Regions from separate parts of the Micromonospora lacuserhaii genome, predicted to be linked through region 1. Evidence: riboswitches for the same ligand, from Rfam matches in the RefSeq annotation. Region 1 holds a riboswitch; each other region holds the start of a gene.

Region 1 (4,643 bases):
TGGTGGGTGACGCGCTGGAGTTCCCGGCTGCTGACCAGCTTTGCCGTGGCGGTGGCGTTCTCGCTCGGTGGGTCGACCCTGCCCGACACCGTCGTACTCCCCGAGACCCTGCCGCCGATGGCGGCGCTCCCGGCTGCGGGTCCGCCCGGCGCCCCGGCTCTCGTGCCGGCGACGAGCACGGCGACCACCTGGGCGGGCCGGCCGGGCCACCTCGCCGGTGAGCTGCGCCAGCGGCATACCGACGCCCCCGTTCCGGCCACTGTGGGCTCGCCGACCCACGAACGCAGCCTCGGCGACGTGCACCCGGCCCTCGGGTGGCCCGGAGATTTGGCCGGTGCGCCTGCGGACCGGTCGGCCGCCGCGCCGGGTGGACCGACCGTGGCGGTAACGGCCCTCGCCAGGCTCTCCCCGGCCACTACGGGGCCGCGCGCGCCGCCCAGCTGAGCGCCGCGTCCAGCGACGACCCGCGACCATCCCTGCCACGAACCTCACCGCCGCACCAGCCCGGCAACGGCCCGGCCCCGACGGCCGCGTCCCGCCCCGCGGCCGCGTGTGGACTCCTCTCTCGCAGCTGCCCCCGTGAGGTGCCGACCATGAACACCGTGCTCTACCAGTTCCTGATCGAGGTCCCGACCGCCGCCGCCATCTGGTCCGCCCTGCTCGTGCTCGCCCTGACCGTGCTCACCGTCCTCGTCGCCCGTCCCGAGCGGGAGCGCCCGACCGAGGAGGCGCCCGCCGAGCCGCCGGCCGGCGACGCCGTGCTGGAAGTCGCCGACCTGCGTCGGTACGCCGACGAGGTCGCCGTCGCGGCGGCCGGCGCGGCGCAGACGGCTCGCCGTCGGCGGGAAGCCTGGCTGGCCGCCCAGGCGGAGGCCGACCGGGCCTGGACGGCGTACGACGAGGCGGAGGAGGCCGCCCGGCGCTTCGTCGGCGCCCGCGCGCTGGCGGCGCCGCGTACCCCGCGCACGCCCGCCGAGTACGCCGGCCGGGAGCGCTGGCTGCACCAGGCCGCGGTGGCCGCGCACTGGCGGGGTGAGCTGTCCCTGACCCAGCTGCGGGACGTCTTCGCACATCGGGACGGCTGGGACCCGCGCCGGCACCCGGTCGAGCAGGAGGTGCTGCTGGCCCGGGCGGTCCGCGAGGGGCGCCGGGAGGCGTACCGGTCGGCCACCGAGCGGGAGCGGTCGGCGTGGCGGGACGCGGAGCTGGCCGCCGAGTCGGCGCGGGCGCTCGCCACCGAGGCGTACGCGGCGGCCGAGCGGCTGCGGCCGACCCGGGTGCCGGCCCGTCGGGCGACGGCGGTGGTGGCGCCGACGGCGACCGCGGCGCGCTGGCGGCCGGCCCGGGTGGGCTGACCGGGGCCGAATTGTTACCCGAAATTCGGTGAGCCGGGTCACGTCCGCGCCGAACCGGTCATCCGGTAACAGCCGGTGACATCGACGCCGACGGTCTTCGGTGATTCTGGTAGCGACGTCCGATTGTCGCCCCATCGCGTCCGGATGGCGCACTGTCCCATCGAGCGACGCCAGTGCCGAAGTGCACCGGAAATTGCTCGCGCTGATCATGTTTACGCAGTTCAGAGCACTTGGCCGGGAGTGGACCCGCCAGTAATGTCGCCTCGGTCCGGTGCGGTTTCCGATCGCAAGAGGCGACGCCGCGCCGACCCGCTCAATCGTGAGATCACGAACCGGGGACCCACGCAGTTCTGGGGTGAATCCGCGGGCCACGGCCCGCGGTAGGGCGTTCTTCCCGCCCGAATCCGTCAGCTAACCCGGTAGGCGGTGTCGGAAGGAGTTCCCTTAGTGCAGCTCGACAACATTCCGCGGTTGTTCCTCCACCTCGGTAGCGGGGTGCCGTCGCCGGTCCGCTGCGCGGTCGCGCGCTGATTCCGGCATCCGCCCCGCCGTCCGGCATCGACCGGGCGGTCCCCCCGCCGAGCGGTCCCGCACCGAACCCGATCCCGCGCCTGGCCGACCGCCACGCGCCGATCCGGTGCGCCCGCCCCCGCCCCCGCACCGTGGAGGAACACTCGTGAAGCACCAGATGAAGCGGCAGTTGCGACGCCTCACCACCGAGCGCCCGTACCAGGTCGTCGCCGGCGCGGCCGCGGCCCTCGCGCTCGCCTCCGGTACCGCGGCCCTGGTCGCCGGCACCGACGACGCCCCCGCCCGGCAGCAGACCTCGGCCGCCGTGGCCGAGGCGGCCCCCCGCCTGAACGACGTCGCCACCCGCGCCGAGATGCGCGTCGCCACCACGCCGTCGGCCAGCCCCTCGGCGAGCCCGTCGGCGAGCGCCTCGCCGTCGGCCAGCGCCGCCAAGGCCAAGGCCAAGGCGAAGGCCACGGCGGACCCGGACCTGACCCGTACCGCGGCGCCGAAGCCGCCGTCGTCGAAGGTCCTCAGCTACGACTACGAGGCCCAGACCACCTACTACAACTGCGGCCCGGCGGCGGTGCGCAACGCGCTCAGCGCGACCGGCATCGACCGCACCCAGGACGACCTGGCCGTCCAGCTCGGCACCACCGAGATGGGCACCAACTCGGCGGAGGACACCACCCGGGTGCTCAACGCCGTGGTGAAGGGCGACCCGTACCGGACCCGGATGTTCGAGGGCACCCCGAGCTCGGCGCAGATCGACCGGCTCCAGGCCGACGTGGTCAAGGCGATCACCGACAAGCGGGGCGTGGTGGCCAACGTGGCGGGCACCGCCACCGACGTCGACGGCGGCTGGCACTCCTTCCCCGGCGGCCACTACATCGCCGTGGTGGGCTACAAGAACGACGGTCGTACCGTCCGGATCGCCGACTCGGCCGACCCGAGCCTGCCGGCGTACTGGATCAGCACCGTGGACCTGGCGAACTGGATCGCCACCCGCGGCTACTCCGCCTGACCCGCGCCGTACTCCGGGCGCCGGCTCCCCTCGGGGGCCGGCGCCCGGCGTCGTTCCCGGGTGTCGCGGGCCGGTGCCCGTCGATGGCACACTGCGCCCCATGACCGACGGATCGGGTCCCCGGCGCGTCCTGGTGCTGCTGCACGGGATGGGCGCCACGGGCGACGTCTGGCTGCCCTGGGCGCCACTGCTGGAGCACCGCTGGCCGGGCCGCTGGCTCGCGCCGGACCTGGCCGGTCACGGCTGGTCGCCGCCGCTGGCCGGGTACTCCTTCGCCGGCCTCGCCGAGCGGGTGGCCGCCGGGCTGGGCCCGGCCAGCGGATCGGCGGACGGTCGGTCGGGGGAGCGCCTGGTGGTCCTCGGGCACTCGCTCGGCGGGGTGGTCGCGCTGGCGCTGGCCGCCCGGGGCGCGGGCCTGCCGGTCGACGCCGTGGTCGGGCTCGGCATCAAGGCGGTCTGGTCGCCGGCCGAGCTGGCCAAGGCGCGCGAGCTGGCCGAGCGGCCGGTGAGCTGGTTCGCCACCCGGGACGAGGCCGCCCGCCGCTACCTGCGGGTCGCCGGCCTCGGTGGGCTCTTCGCCCCGGACCACCCGGTGGTCCACGCCGGCCTGCGCGCCGAGGACGGCCGGTGGCGCCTGGCCATGGACCCGGCCGCCTTCGCGGTCGGCGCCCCGGACCTGCCGGGCCTGCTCGCCGGCACCGACGTCCCGGTGCTGCTGGCCCGCGGCGAGCACGACCCGATGGTCAGCGACGACCAGTTGGCGGCGCTCGGGGTTCCCGTGGTCACGCTGCCGGGCCTCGGGCACAACGCGCACGTGGAGGACCCGGCGGCGGTGCTGGCCCTGCTCGACCGCTACCTCTGACGAGACGCGGAACCGCGCCGCCCCCGAGGGGACGACGCGGTTCCGGCGTGCGTGGTGGCGCTACCGCTTGCTCTTCGCGAACTCGCCGTACGCCTTGAGCACCTCGTCGGTCGGGCCGTCCATCCGGATCACGCCGGACTCCAGCCAGATCGACCGCTCGCAGGTGTCCCGGATCGAGGCGAGCTGGTGGCTCACCAGGAACACCGTGCCGGCGCCCTCGCGCAGCTCGCGCACCCGCTGCTCGCTGCGCTTGCGGAAGCCCTCGTCCCCGGTGGCCAGCGCCTCGTCGATCAGCAGCACGTCGTGCTTCTTGGCCGCCGCGATGGCGAACCGCAGCCGGGCGGCCATGCCGGAGGAGTACGTCCGCATCGGCAGGCTGGCGAAGTCACCCCGCTCGTTGATCCCGGAGAACTCGATGATCTCCGGCGCCCGGCGGGCCACCTCCTCCGGCGACATGCCCATCGCCAGGCAGCCCAGCGTGACGTTGCGCTCGCCGGAGAGGTCGTTGAGCAGCGCGGCGTTGACGCCGAGCAGGGACGGCTGGCCCTGGGTGTAGACCGCGCCCCGGTTGACCGGGAGCAGGCCGGCGATCGCCCGCAGGATGGTCGACTTGCCGGAGCCGTTGCTGCCGATCAGCCCGACCGCCTCGCCCCGGTACGCGGTGAAGGAGACCCCCCTGACCGCGTGCACCTCCTGGATGTTCGGCGCGTTGGTGCGCTTGACCAGCCGGCGGAACGCCGCCACCGGGCTGCTGCCGCCGGTGGCGCCCTTGTGCACCCGGTAGATCACGTGGGCGTCGTCCACCACCACGGTGGGGATCCGCTCCTCGACCCGGGGCAGCGTCACGGTCGCCTCGTTGGACATCTCAAACTGATCAACCACGACCGTACTC
Region 2 (4,643 bases), on a different contig from region 1:
CCTCGGCGAGGCGCTCGCCGACAGCGTCAAGGAGGTCCGGCTCTCCTCCCGGCTGACCACCTCACCGGCCTGCGTCGTCGGCGACGCCCACGACATCACCCCGACGCTGGAGAAGATGTACCGCGCGATGGGTCAGGAGCTGCCGCAGGTCAAGCGGATCCTGGAGCTCAACCCCACCCACCCGCTCGTCAGCGGGCTGCGCGCCGCACACGAGCGGGGCGACGACAGCGCGGCGCTGGCCGAGACCGCCGAGCTGCTGTACGGCATGGCGCTGCTCGCCGAGGGCGGCGACCTGGCCGACCCGGCCCGGTTCGCCCGGGTCCTCGCCGACCGGCTGGCCCGCGCCCTCTGACCCGACCGGCCCCGACCGGGCGTCCACCCGGTCGGGGCCAGGCTCAGAAGCCCACCCGTACGCCCATCGCCGCCCAGGTGGCCCGCCCGACCACACCGTCGACGGCCAGGCCGCGCATGCCCTGGTACCAGCGGACGCCGGACTCGGTGGTCGCGTCGAACCGCCCGTTCGCCGGGCCGCACCGCGTCGCCCCGACGAAGCGCTGCACGAACGCCACGTCAACGCCGGTGGCGCCGACCCGCAGCAGCCGGGAGCCCGGCGCGTGGGCGGGCACCGGTTGCGGCCCGGGGCCGGCCGGCGTTGGGCGGCCGGCGGCGCGCAGCGCGGCGACGGTGCGGGGCCCCACCACGCCGTCGGCGGTGAGCCGCCGGGCGGTCTGGAAGGTACGCACCCACGCGGCGGTGGCCGCGCCGAACGCCCCGTCCACGCTGAGCCGGGCATCGAGGGCGTTGGCGAGGGTCTGCAGCTCACGGACGTCGCCGCCCCGGCTGCCGTCCCGCAGCACCCGGTCGCCGAGCCGCACCGCCGGGGCGGTGGCGATGCCCCAGGGCTGCCGGCTGTCCTCGAGCGCGCGCTGGTGGCTGACGCTGACGTGCAGGTGCTTGTCGTGCGGGTTCGGGCCGGTGTAGCGGGCCGGCCGGAAGCTCCTGCTGCGGCTCCAGATCACCCGGTTGTAGATGACGTACTGGGTGGCCGGGTGCGCCACGCACTGCCGGACGACCAGCAGTGGGTCGATGCCGTCGATGTCCACATCGACCGCGTTGACCGACTGGTCGTCATTGTCCGGATTATGATCGCTGCGGCGCGCCTGATGACCGGCGTCTCCCAGCCAGCCGTCTGAAGTGTGGTCCCGGTGCGGCCAGCGGGTGTCGATCTCCTCGCGCAGCACCCGCAGCGCGGGCGCCAGGTGGACGCCCATCTCACTCCTCCTCTTCGAGCGCGGCGGCCAGGTCGAGGTCGACCTCCTCGCCGGCGAGGGTCTCCGGGTCGTCGTCCTCGACGAGCGTGGCGACCAGGTAGTCCATGTCCTCTGTGCTCTGTCTGTCCACGGTTCCTCCGGGGGTTGCTCAACCGGCGCCGGCGAGCGGGTGGCTGGGGACGGCGACGTCCGCACCGGCGTTGGTCCAGATGTCCGGGAACGGTCGGCGGTCCGGCGTCTCCCTCACGGTGCGACCGGGCGCGTCGGCTGCCCAGGGGTGAGTCGCCTATCGGCGGCAACGCTGCCCGACCGGCGGGCCTGGCCGCCGATCGAGGCGGCGGCCCACCGAGGTGGTCCACCGGCGACGGTTGATCCGGTGGACCGGGGCCGGGTGTACGGTCCAGCTCGTTGACCTTCGGGCGCGGCGCCGCCGTCCTGCTGTCCGGAAACGGTCACTCCGAGATCCGCGCCGGACGGTGCCGGTGGCGGCCTGGCGGCAGAATGCGGCCATGCGGGGGATGACGGGGCGAGGGGCGGCCGTGGCCGCGGGAACGATGCTCGCGGCGGCGCTGCTAGCCGGCTGCGGCTGGGCCGAGGGGGAGGACGCGGAGACGCTGGCCCGGCGGGAGGCGCGCGGGCGGCTGGACGAGGTGATCACCGTGATCGAGCGGGTGCGACCGTGGGAGGCCGACGAGTTCGGCCGAATCGTGCACGGCCGCACCGGGTTGGAGCTGATGTCGTTGGAGGGCGTCGACCGGGCCGGGGGAGTGTCGCTCGTGGTGCGTACCCACGGCGAGGCCACCACGACCGACTGGTCGGGCTCGGACAGCGGACACGCCGACGTGACCCTCTGCCACCGGCTGGTGTACCGGACCGATGAGGTCCAGCCGGTGACCGAGGTGGACTGCCCGACGACCGCACCGGTGACCCCTCGGCCGGCTGCCACGCTCCCGCCGGACCTCACCGAGCGGCTGCGCCGGGAACTGCCGACGGGTCCCGCGGCGACCGAGGCGTCCGTCGGCGCGTACCTCGACCGACCCCGCCTCGACTCCCGGGTCCGCCGGGACGTCGCGTCGTACGGCGGCAGCGTGGGGCTGGCGCTGCGCGCGGACCGGCGGGGTAGCTGCCTGTTGGCCAGAGTGGTCGGTGACAAGGTGGAGGTCTGGAGCCCGAGCCCGGTGCAGCTCCAGCCGGGGGAGCTCACCTGCTCGGGGCGGACTGCGGCCGCCGGGCAGGGCCAGCGCTCACCGCACTGAGCAGGGCATTGTCCGACGTTGTGGCAGTTGCGCAAGTGGAGAGAGCCGGCCCCCGCCCGACCGGGTGAAGAACTTCACAAGAAGTGGGCAAATCGCCGAAACGCCTCCTAACGTCGATCCGGTCCGCCTTCGTGGACACCACGGTCGGTAACGCCTAATCCATGCCGCCGACGGTGGGACCTTGTCAGCTGGGCATGGAGCGGGGGACCCACACGTTCCTCGGTGCACGTCACCTCGGGGTGAAGCCGCCTGTGGCGGCCGGGCTCCTCGGCCCGAACCCGACAGCTCACCTCGCCGGCGTGGAGGAGCACAGATGTCAACTGAACACACCGCCCGTCACCGACGGGTCAGCTCGCGCCGCGTCGCCGTCGGTACGCTCGCCGTCGGTGCCGTGACCGGGGTCGCCGCCGTCCTGGCGCCGGCCGCCCCGGCGAGCGCCGCCAGCGTCAACTGGGACGCGATCGCCCAGTGCGAGTCCGGCGGCAACTGGCACATCAACACCGGCAACGGCTACTACGGTGGCCTGCAGTTCTCGGCGGGCACCTGGTCCGGCTACGGCGGCAAGAAGTACGCCTCCCGCGCCGACCTGGCCAGCCGCAGCGAGCAGATCGCGATCGCGGAGAAGGTGCTCGACGGTCAGGGCATCGGCGCCTGGCCGGTGTGTGGCAAGAAGGGCGGCTCGACGAAGAGCTACTCCACCTCGGAGAAGTCGTCGTCGCGCAAGTCCGAGCGGTCGGAGAAGTCCGAGCGGCGCACCGAGCGGGCGACCACGAAGTCGGAGCGCTCGTCCGACCAGCGGCGCACGAGCCGCAGCGAGCGGCGTAGCGCCCCGGCGTCGAGCGGGGACAAGTACGTGGTGCGCGCGGGTGACACCCTGTCGGAGATCGCCGACGCGAAGGACCTCGCCGGTGGCTGGCAGGCGCTGTACGAGCGCAACAAGCGCGTCGTCGGCGCCGACCCGGGCCTGATCTTCCCGGGTCAGCGGCTCAGCCTCTGACGCTCGTCCCTCCCCGAGGGCGCACCACCGCGCGAACGACGACGCCCGGCCGGATCCACCCGGCCGGGCGTCGTCGTGTGCGGCGATGCTGGAGGGGCGGCCTGCCGGCTACGGGGCGACCACCCGCCCGGCGGCGGATAAGGTTGACCCTGGTGTGCCGGGAAGTCTGGTCGGCGATGGATGACGCGACCCCTGCCGACGAGGAGTTTCCGTGACCGACGCCGACCGGCGCCGTGCCAACCTGTTCGCCCGCCGATCCTGGGGCGAGACCAGCCGCATCTCCGCCATTCTCCGCAAGGAGACCGTCGGTGGGGCGCTGTTGCTCGCCGGTGCGCTGCTCGCCCTGGTCTGGTCGAACTCCCCCTGGTCCGACGGATACCAGTCGGTGCGGGACCTCCGGGTCGGTCCGGCGGGCCTGCACCTCGACCTGACCCTCGCCACCTGGGCCGCGGACGGCCTGCTGGCGATCTTCTTCTTCGTCGCCGGGTTGGAGCTCAAGCGCGAGTTCGTCGCCGGTGATCTCCGTGATCCCCGCCGGGCGGCGGTGCCGGTGGCGGCCGCGGTCGGGGGGGTGACCGTACCCGCGCTGCTGTTCACCCTGATCGCGGCGGGCGCCGGTGGTGGCGCCGCGAAGGGGTGGGCCATCCCGACCGCGACCGACATCGCCTTCGCCCTCGCCGTGCTCGCCGTGGTCGGCCGGTTCCTGCCCTCGGCGCTGCGCACCTTCCTGCTCACCCTGGCCGTCGTCGACGACCTGCTGGCGATCGTCATCATCGCCATCTTCTACACCTCGGACCTGTCGGTCGCGCCGCTGCTGGCCGCGCTCGTCCCGCTGGCCGTGTTCGCCCTGCTGGTGCAGCGCCGGGTGCGGTCCTGGTGGTTGCTGCTGCCGCTGGCGGCGGTCACCTGGGTGCTGGTGCACGAGTCGGGTGTGCACGCCACCGTCGCGGGCGTCCTGCTCGCCTTCACCGTCCCGGTGATCCGCAGCGAGGCGGCCGGCGGCCCGGACGCCGGGCCGGGGCTCGCCGAGCACTTCGAGCACCGGTTCCGGCCGATCTCCGCCGGCGTCGCGGTGCCGATCTTCGCGTTTCTCTCCGCCGGGGTGGCCATCGGGGGACT
Region 3 (4,643 bases), on a different contig from region 1:
CGCTCTCCGGCCAGTGCCCAGCCGGGGCGGCCCGCAAACCCGCGTCCTAGCGCACCACGGCCACCGCGGCCGCGCGGGCGAAGTCGTCGTCGCCGTCGTCATCGTCGTCATCGTCCCCGCCACCGAAGCCGCAGGCCAGGACGAGAGCGAGCAGCGCGCCGACGCCGGCCAGGCCGAGCAGTCTCCTGATCATCGATGCGATCCTTCCGCCGTAGTGGTGACCCCGTCTCTCCCGTGAGCCTAGGCAGTCCGGGCAACCCGGGACGGCAACCTGGGACGACGAGCGGCCGGCGGCTCGCCGGGGGACCGGATCCCGAATCGGGTGGCGGGCGACCGCTACCCTGGGTCGGTTGGAGCGGGCCCGGTCCGTCCGGATCCGCGAATTGCTCATCCCGAGGGGTGGCGACCGAGGCCGTCGGAGGAATACTCTCGGTCGCGGCCCGCGTACTGATGAGGCGCCCATGGACGGGCGAGTGGAGGTGCTCGCGTGAGCCTGTCGATCGTGAAGTCGGTTCTGCAGGGTGGTGTCGTCGAGATCGCCCCGCGTGGCGAGATCGACGTCGACACCGCGTACGAGGTGCGTGAGGCGATCGCCGAGGTGCTCGCGAAGGGGCGTCCGGCTCGGATCGAGCTCAACATGCGGCTCGTCAGCTTCATCGACTCCGTCGGCATCAGCGCGATGGTGGCCGGCTTCCAGACCGCCGAGGTCAGCGGCGTCAAGCTGGTCGTCACCGAGCCGAGCCGGTTCGTGCACCGCCAGCTCTGGGTGACCGGCCTGCTGGGCCTCTTCGGTGCCCCCGAGCCCTACTTCGCCGGCGCCGCCACCCCCGAGGTCCTCCCCGGCGCCTGAGCGCGGTCGCGGCCCCGGGTCGTTTGTAGCGTCCAGAGGGACGCCCGCCCACCGGCCTCGCGCCTGCGGAGCCCGACCCGGGACGGGCCCGTCGGACACTACGAACTTGATGACGGGAACGAATCACGCCGCCAGGGCGCACCCGTCCACACCCCGCCGGCGCGCACGCGTTGCCAGGTCGCTCCGGTTACGGCACGATCGGGCCACCGACGAGGGTGGTGGAGGCGCAGTGGTCCGGCGGGAGTCGTTCAGCTACACGGTGCAGGCGCGCTGCTCGCGGGCGGATGCGGTGGCGCTGCTGAGCGACCCGGCCCGGCAGGAGGAGCTGCACCCGCTGATCGTCCGGGTCCGCCGGTTGCCGCCCCGCCCCGGCGCCCGGGCCAGCTACGCGATCACCGACCGGCTGGAGGTGGGGCCGCTGCGCTTCCCGGTCACCTACCAGGCCGACGTCCTGGTGGTCACCGACGACGAGATCGTCACGGTGGCCCGCCAACAGCCCGGCACGACCGTGCGCAACCACACCCGGCTCCGGGACGAGGCCGGCGTGCTGCGGATCGACGTGGAGATCACCCTGGCGGCGCCCGCGCCGCTGTTCGGGTACGCCTTCCGCCAGGCCCGGGCCGCCCACCTGGGACTGGCCAGCCGGCTCGGCGCGGTCCTGGGCCGGGAGGCCGACGGCGGGCCGTGACGCCGCGGCGGGTGCGTCCCCACGGCTTCCAGGTGGAGATCACGGTCAGCGCGACCAGTAGGACGGTGGAGACGCTCGGGGCGATCACCACGTCGGCCCGCAGGTGCGCGGTGGCGTCCGGAGCGGCGGCGGCCTGGATGCGCGGCGTGAGCTGGAACAGCACCAGGCCCAGCATCACCGTGGTCACCGCGAGCTTGACCAGCACCCATCGGTGCCGGAGCAGCCCCCACGGGGTGAGCAGCGCGCTGGCCACGCCGACCAGCCAGACCAGCACGCTCAGCGGCGCGAAGAGCCAGGTGACGAGCAGCGCGGCCGCCGGGTAGACCACCTCCGGGTCGGCCCCACGCAGCCCGGCGACGCCGAGGGTCAGCAGCACCAGGTCGGCGCCGAGCCAGCCCAGCGAGGTCACCAGGTGCAGGGTGAGCAGGGTCTTGCGGGCGTCGGGGGAGAGTCTGACCATGTCCCCGATGCTCGTCGGCCGGGAGCGGCCCGTCGTGGGCCGGGCGACGACATCCGGCGTACGGCCGGGGACGTACGCCGGTGGCCCGGGGCGGGCCACCGGCGTACCCGGGTCAGTACACCGACAGGTGCACGTGGTTGGTGTGGTCGCTGGACGGGTCCCCGCCCGCCCCGCTGTACGACTTCCAGCCGCTGCTGGGCAGCCAGATCTGCCGGTACCAGATCACGTAGAGCACACCGAGCCGGTCGGCGTTGCGGATGAAGTACGCGGCCAGGTTGTTGCCGTACGTCCTGTCCCCGCCGGTGGCGTCCCCGCCGAAGCCGCTGACCTGGGCGGCGAAGTCACAGGCCCGCCCCTTGGGGTGCTCGCCGGAGCCACTGGGCCGGTAGCAGGAGACGTACCTCTTGAAGCCGGCGGCCTGGGCCTGCTGGAGCGCGTTGAGCATCCGCGGGGTGATGCAGCCGTCGGCGGGCGTCGGGTCGTCGATGCTGCACGACTCCGGCGGCCAGGAGCCGTCGGGGTTGCGGGTCGCCGGCTTGGCGTTCGCGGTGGACGTACCCGAGGTGGACCCGCCACTGTCGGCGGCGGCGGGCGGGTCGGGCTTCTGGGCGGCGGCGACCTCGAGCGCCCGCTCGGCCTGCTGCTTGCGCTTGGCCATCACGGTGACCTGTCGGCGCTCCTCGATGACCTCGCGGTCGATCGCGGCGCGCGTCCGGGTGGCCTCGTCCCGGGTCCGGATGAGGTTGCGCAGTTCCCGGTCCTCGTTGGCGGCGACCGTCTCCAGCGCCGCGGCCCGGTCCAGGAAGCCCTCCGGGGAGGAGCTGCTGAGCAGCGCCGTGACCGGCCCGAGGCGGCCCGTCCGGTACGCCACGCCGGCGATCTCGCTGACCTTGCCGTTGCGCACGCCCAGCTCCGCCTCGACGGTCTTGAGCTGGGCGGTGAGCGCCTGCTGCCGCTTGGTGGAGCGGTCCAGCGCGGCCCGGGCGTCGAGCCAGCCCTTGCTGGCCGCGTCGAGCTGGGCCCGCAGCTCGGGGCTGCCGCCCTCGTCGTCGTCGCCGGGGGCGGCGAGCTGGGCGGTGCCGGGTGCGGCCATGGCCGGCGTGGCGACCGGCGCGGACGACACGCCCAGGGCGAGCGTCGCGGCGACCGCGGCCAGCAGCCGCGCGGTGGTGCGTCGTACGTGCATGCACATGTCCTTCCGTCAGCCGCCGACCGGGTTAGCTGACGGGTTCGGGACGGAAGATCCCTACCGCTGACGCGGCTGCACCCCACGAACATGGTTCCCCGGCTCGCCTCGAGGGCGATTAGGCGACGGCCACCGCCGGCGCCGATGGGCGCCGCCGGGCGGAGGCCGGGACCGAGCCTACCGGTACGGGTGTGACATCCGCCCATTTCGTGACTCACGGTACGCGAGGGAAACCTGTTGAAGCGGGGACAAGAGAATAAAACGGGTGGAAATCTTAAGGAGCCGCTAACTACCAGTGCGACGGCCCGCAACTGCCGGGCGACGCGCCCGGCTCGATCTGCAGGGTGGCGTGCTCGATGTGGAAGTCCTCGTGCAGGGCGCTGCGGGCGGCGGCGAGCACCGTCCCGACCTCGGCGCCCGGGATGGTGGTCAGGTGGGCGGAGGCCACGTCCATGCCGGAGGTGAGCGTCCAGACGTGCAGGTCGTGTACCTCGGCCACGCCGGGGACGGCGGTCAGCCGATCGTGCACCGCGGTCACCTGGAGGTGCTCCGGCGCGGCCTGGACCAGGATGCGCACCGCCGCCCGGCCGAGCCGCCAGGTGCGGGGGAGGATGAACACGCCGATCGCCACGGCCACCGCCGGGTCGGCCCACCACCAGCCGGTGCCGGCGATGAGCAGCGCCGCGCCGATCACGCCGAGCGAGCCGAGCAGGTCCCCGACCACCTCCAGGTACGCCCCGCGCAGGTTGAGGCTCTCCTTGGCGCCCGGGCGGAGCAGGGCGAACGCGGCGAGGTTGGCGAGCAGGCCGAGCAGCGCCACCGCGAGCATCGGGCCGGTGACCACCTCGGGCGGGTTGCCGAACCGGCGTACCGCCTCGATCAGGACGTAGACCGCGACCCCGCTGAGCAGCACGGCGTTGGCCAGCGCGGCGAGCACCTCCAGCCGGTAGAGCCCGAAGGTGCGCTGCGGGTCGCGGTCGGCGAGCCGGGTGGCGGTGATGGCGGCGAGGGCCATCCCGATGCCGAGCACGTCGGTGAACATGTGCCCGGCGTCGGAGAGCAGGGCCAGCGAACCGGTGCCGAAGGCGGTGACCGCCTCGACCACCATGAGCGCGGCGAGCAGCCCGAAGGCCGCCCAGAGTCGCCCCCGGTGCCGCTGCGCGGCGTTGGTGACCGCCCCGCTGTGGTCATGCCCTCCGCCCACGCCCACACCTTCCGTCCCCGCCGCGCACCCGACCCAACCTATGCTCACATCGCTATATATCCAACCCACCCTGACCCCAGACCGGGCATGGGTCTTGGGGTGGGGTGGGGGTGGGTCAGGGGGTGGGGTCGAGGGTGGTCAGGCGTTGGGTGGCGCGGGAGAGGGCCACGTAGAGGGTGCGCACGCCCGAGGGCTCCGCGCGGATCTCGCTGGGGCAGACCAGCACCACGCCGTCGTACTCCATGCCCTTGGCCT

The links. A riboswitch is a leader RNA that binds a small molecule or an ion and turns the genes downstream of it on or off. The one in region 1 is predicted to bind cyclic di-AMP.
Region 2: another riboswitch for cyclic di-AMP. It lies ahead of V6U81_RS17685 (transglycosylase family protein); the one in region 1 lies ahead of V6U81_RS04710 (C39 family peptidase).
Region 3: another riboswitch for cyclic di-AMP. It lies ahead of V6U81_RS07120 (coiled-coil domain-containing protein); the one in region 1 lies ahead of V6U81_RS04710 (C39 family peptidase).

The regions. Positions count from the first base shown of each region.
Region 1 is NZ_JBAKHO010000004.1:210,368-215,010, reverse strand. Features, by position in the region: gene V6U81_RS04720 (hypothetical protein) at 7-444, shown strand; gene V6U81_RS04715 (hypothetical protein) at 594-1,355, shown strand; cyclic di-AMP (ydaO/yuaA leader) riboswitch at 1,656-1,796, shown strand; gene V6U81_RS04710 (C39 family peptidase) at 2,032-2,889, shown strand; gene V6U81_RS04705 (alpha/beta fold hydrolase) at 2,990-3,751, shown strand; gene V6U81_RS04700 (ABC transporter ATP-binding protein) at 3,812-4,615, opposite strand; gene V6U81_RS04695 (ABC transporter permease) at 4,626-4,643, opposite strand, start outside.
Region 2 is NZ_JBAKHO010000027.1:18,949-23,591, reverse strand. Features, by position in the region: gene htpG (molecular chaperone HtpG) at 1-352, shown strand, start outside; gene V6U81_RS17700 (peptidoglycan-binding domain-containing protein) at 396-1,271, opposite strand; gene V6U81_RS17695 (hypothetical protein) at 1,273-1,401, opposite strand; gene V6U81_RS17690 (hypothetical protein) at 1,781-2,527, shown strand; cyclic di-AMP (ydaO/yuaA leader) riboswitch at 2,669-2,842, shown strand; gene V6U81_RS17685 (transglycosylase family protein) at 2,841-3,524, shown strand; gene nhaA (Na+/H+ antiporter NhaA) at 3,736-4,643, shown strand, end outside.
Region 3 is NZ_JBAKHO010000007.1:74,016-78,658, forward strand. Features, by position in the region: gene V6U81_RS07105 (hypothetical protein) at 47-193, opposite strand; gene V6U81_RS07110 (STAS domain-containing protein) at 488-850, shown strand; gene V6U81_RS07115 (SRPBCC family protein) at 1,080-1,538, shown strand; gene V6U81_RS07120 (coiled-coil domain-containing protein) at 2,111-3,184, opposite strand; cyclic di-AMP (ydaO/yuaA leader) riboswitch at 3,189-3,319, opposite strand; gene V6U81_RS07125 (cation diffusion facilitator family transporter) at 3,474-4,388, opposite strand; gene V6U81_RS07130 (HelD family protein) at 4,504-4,643, opposite strand, start outside.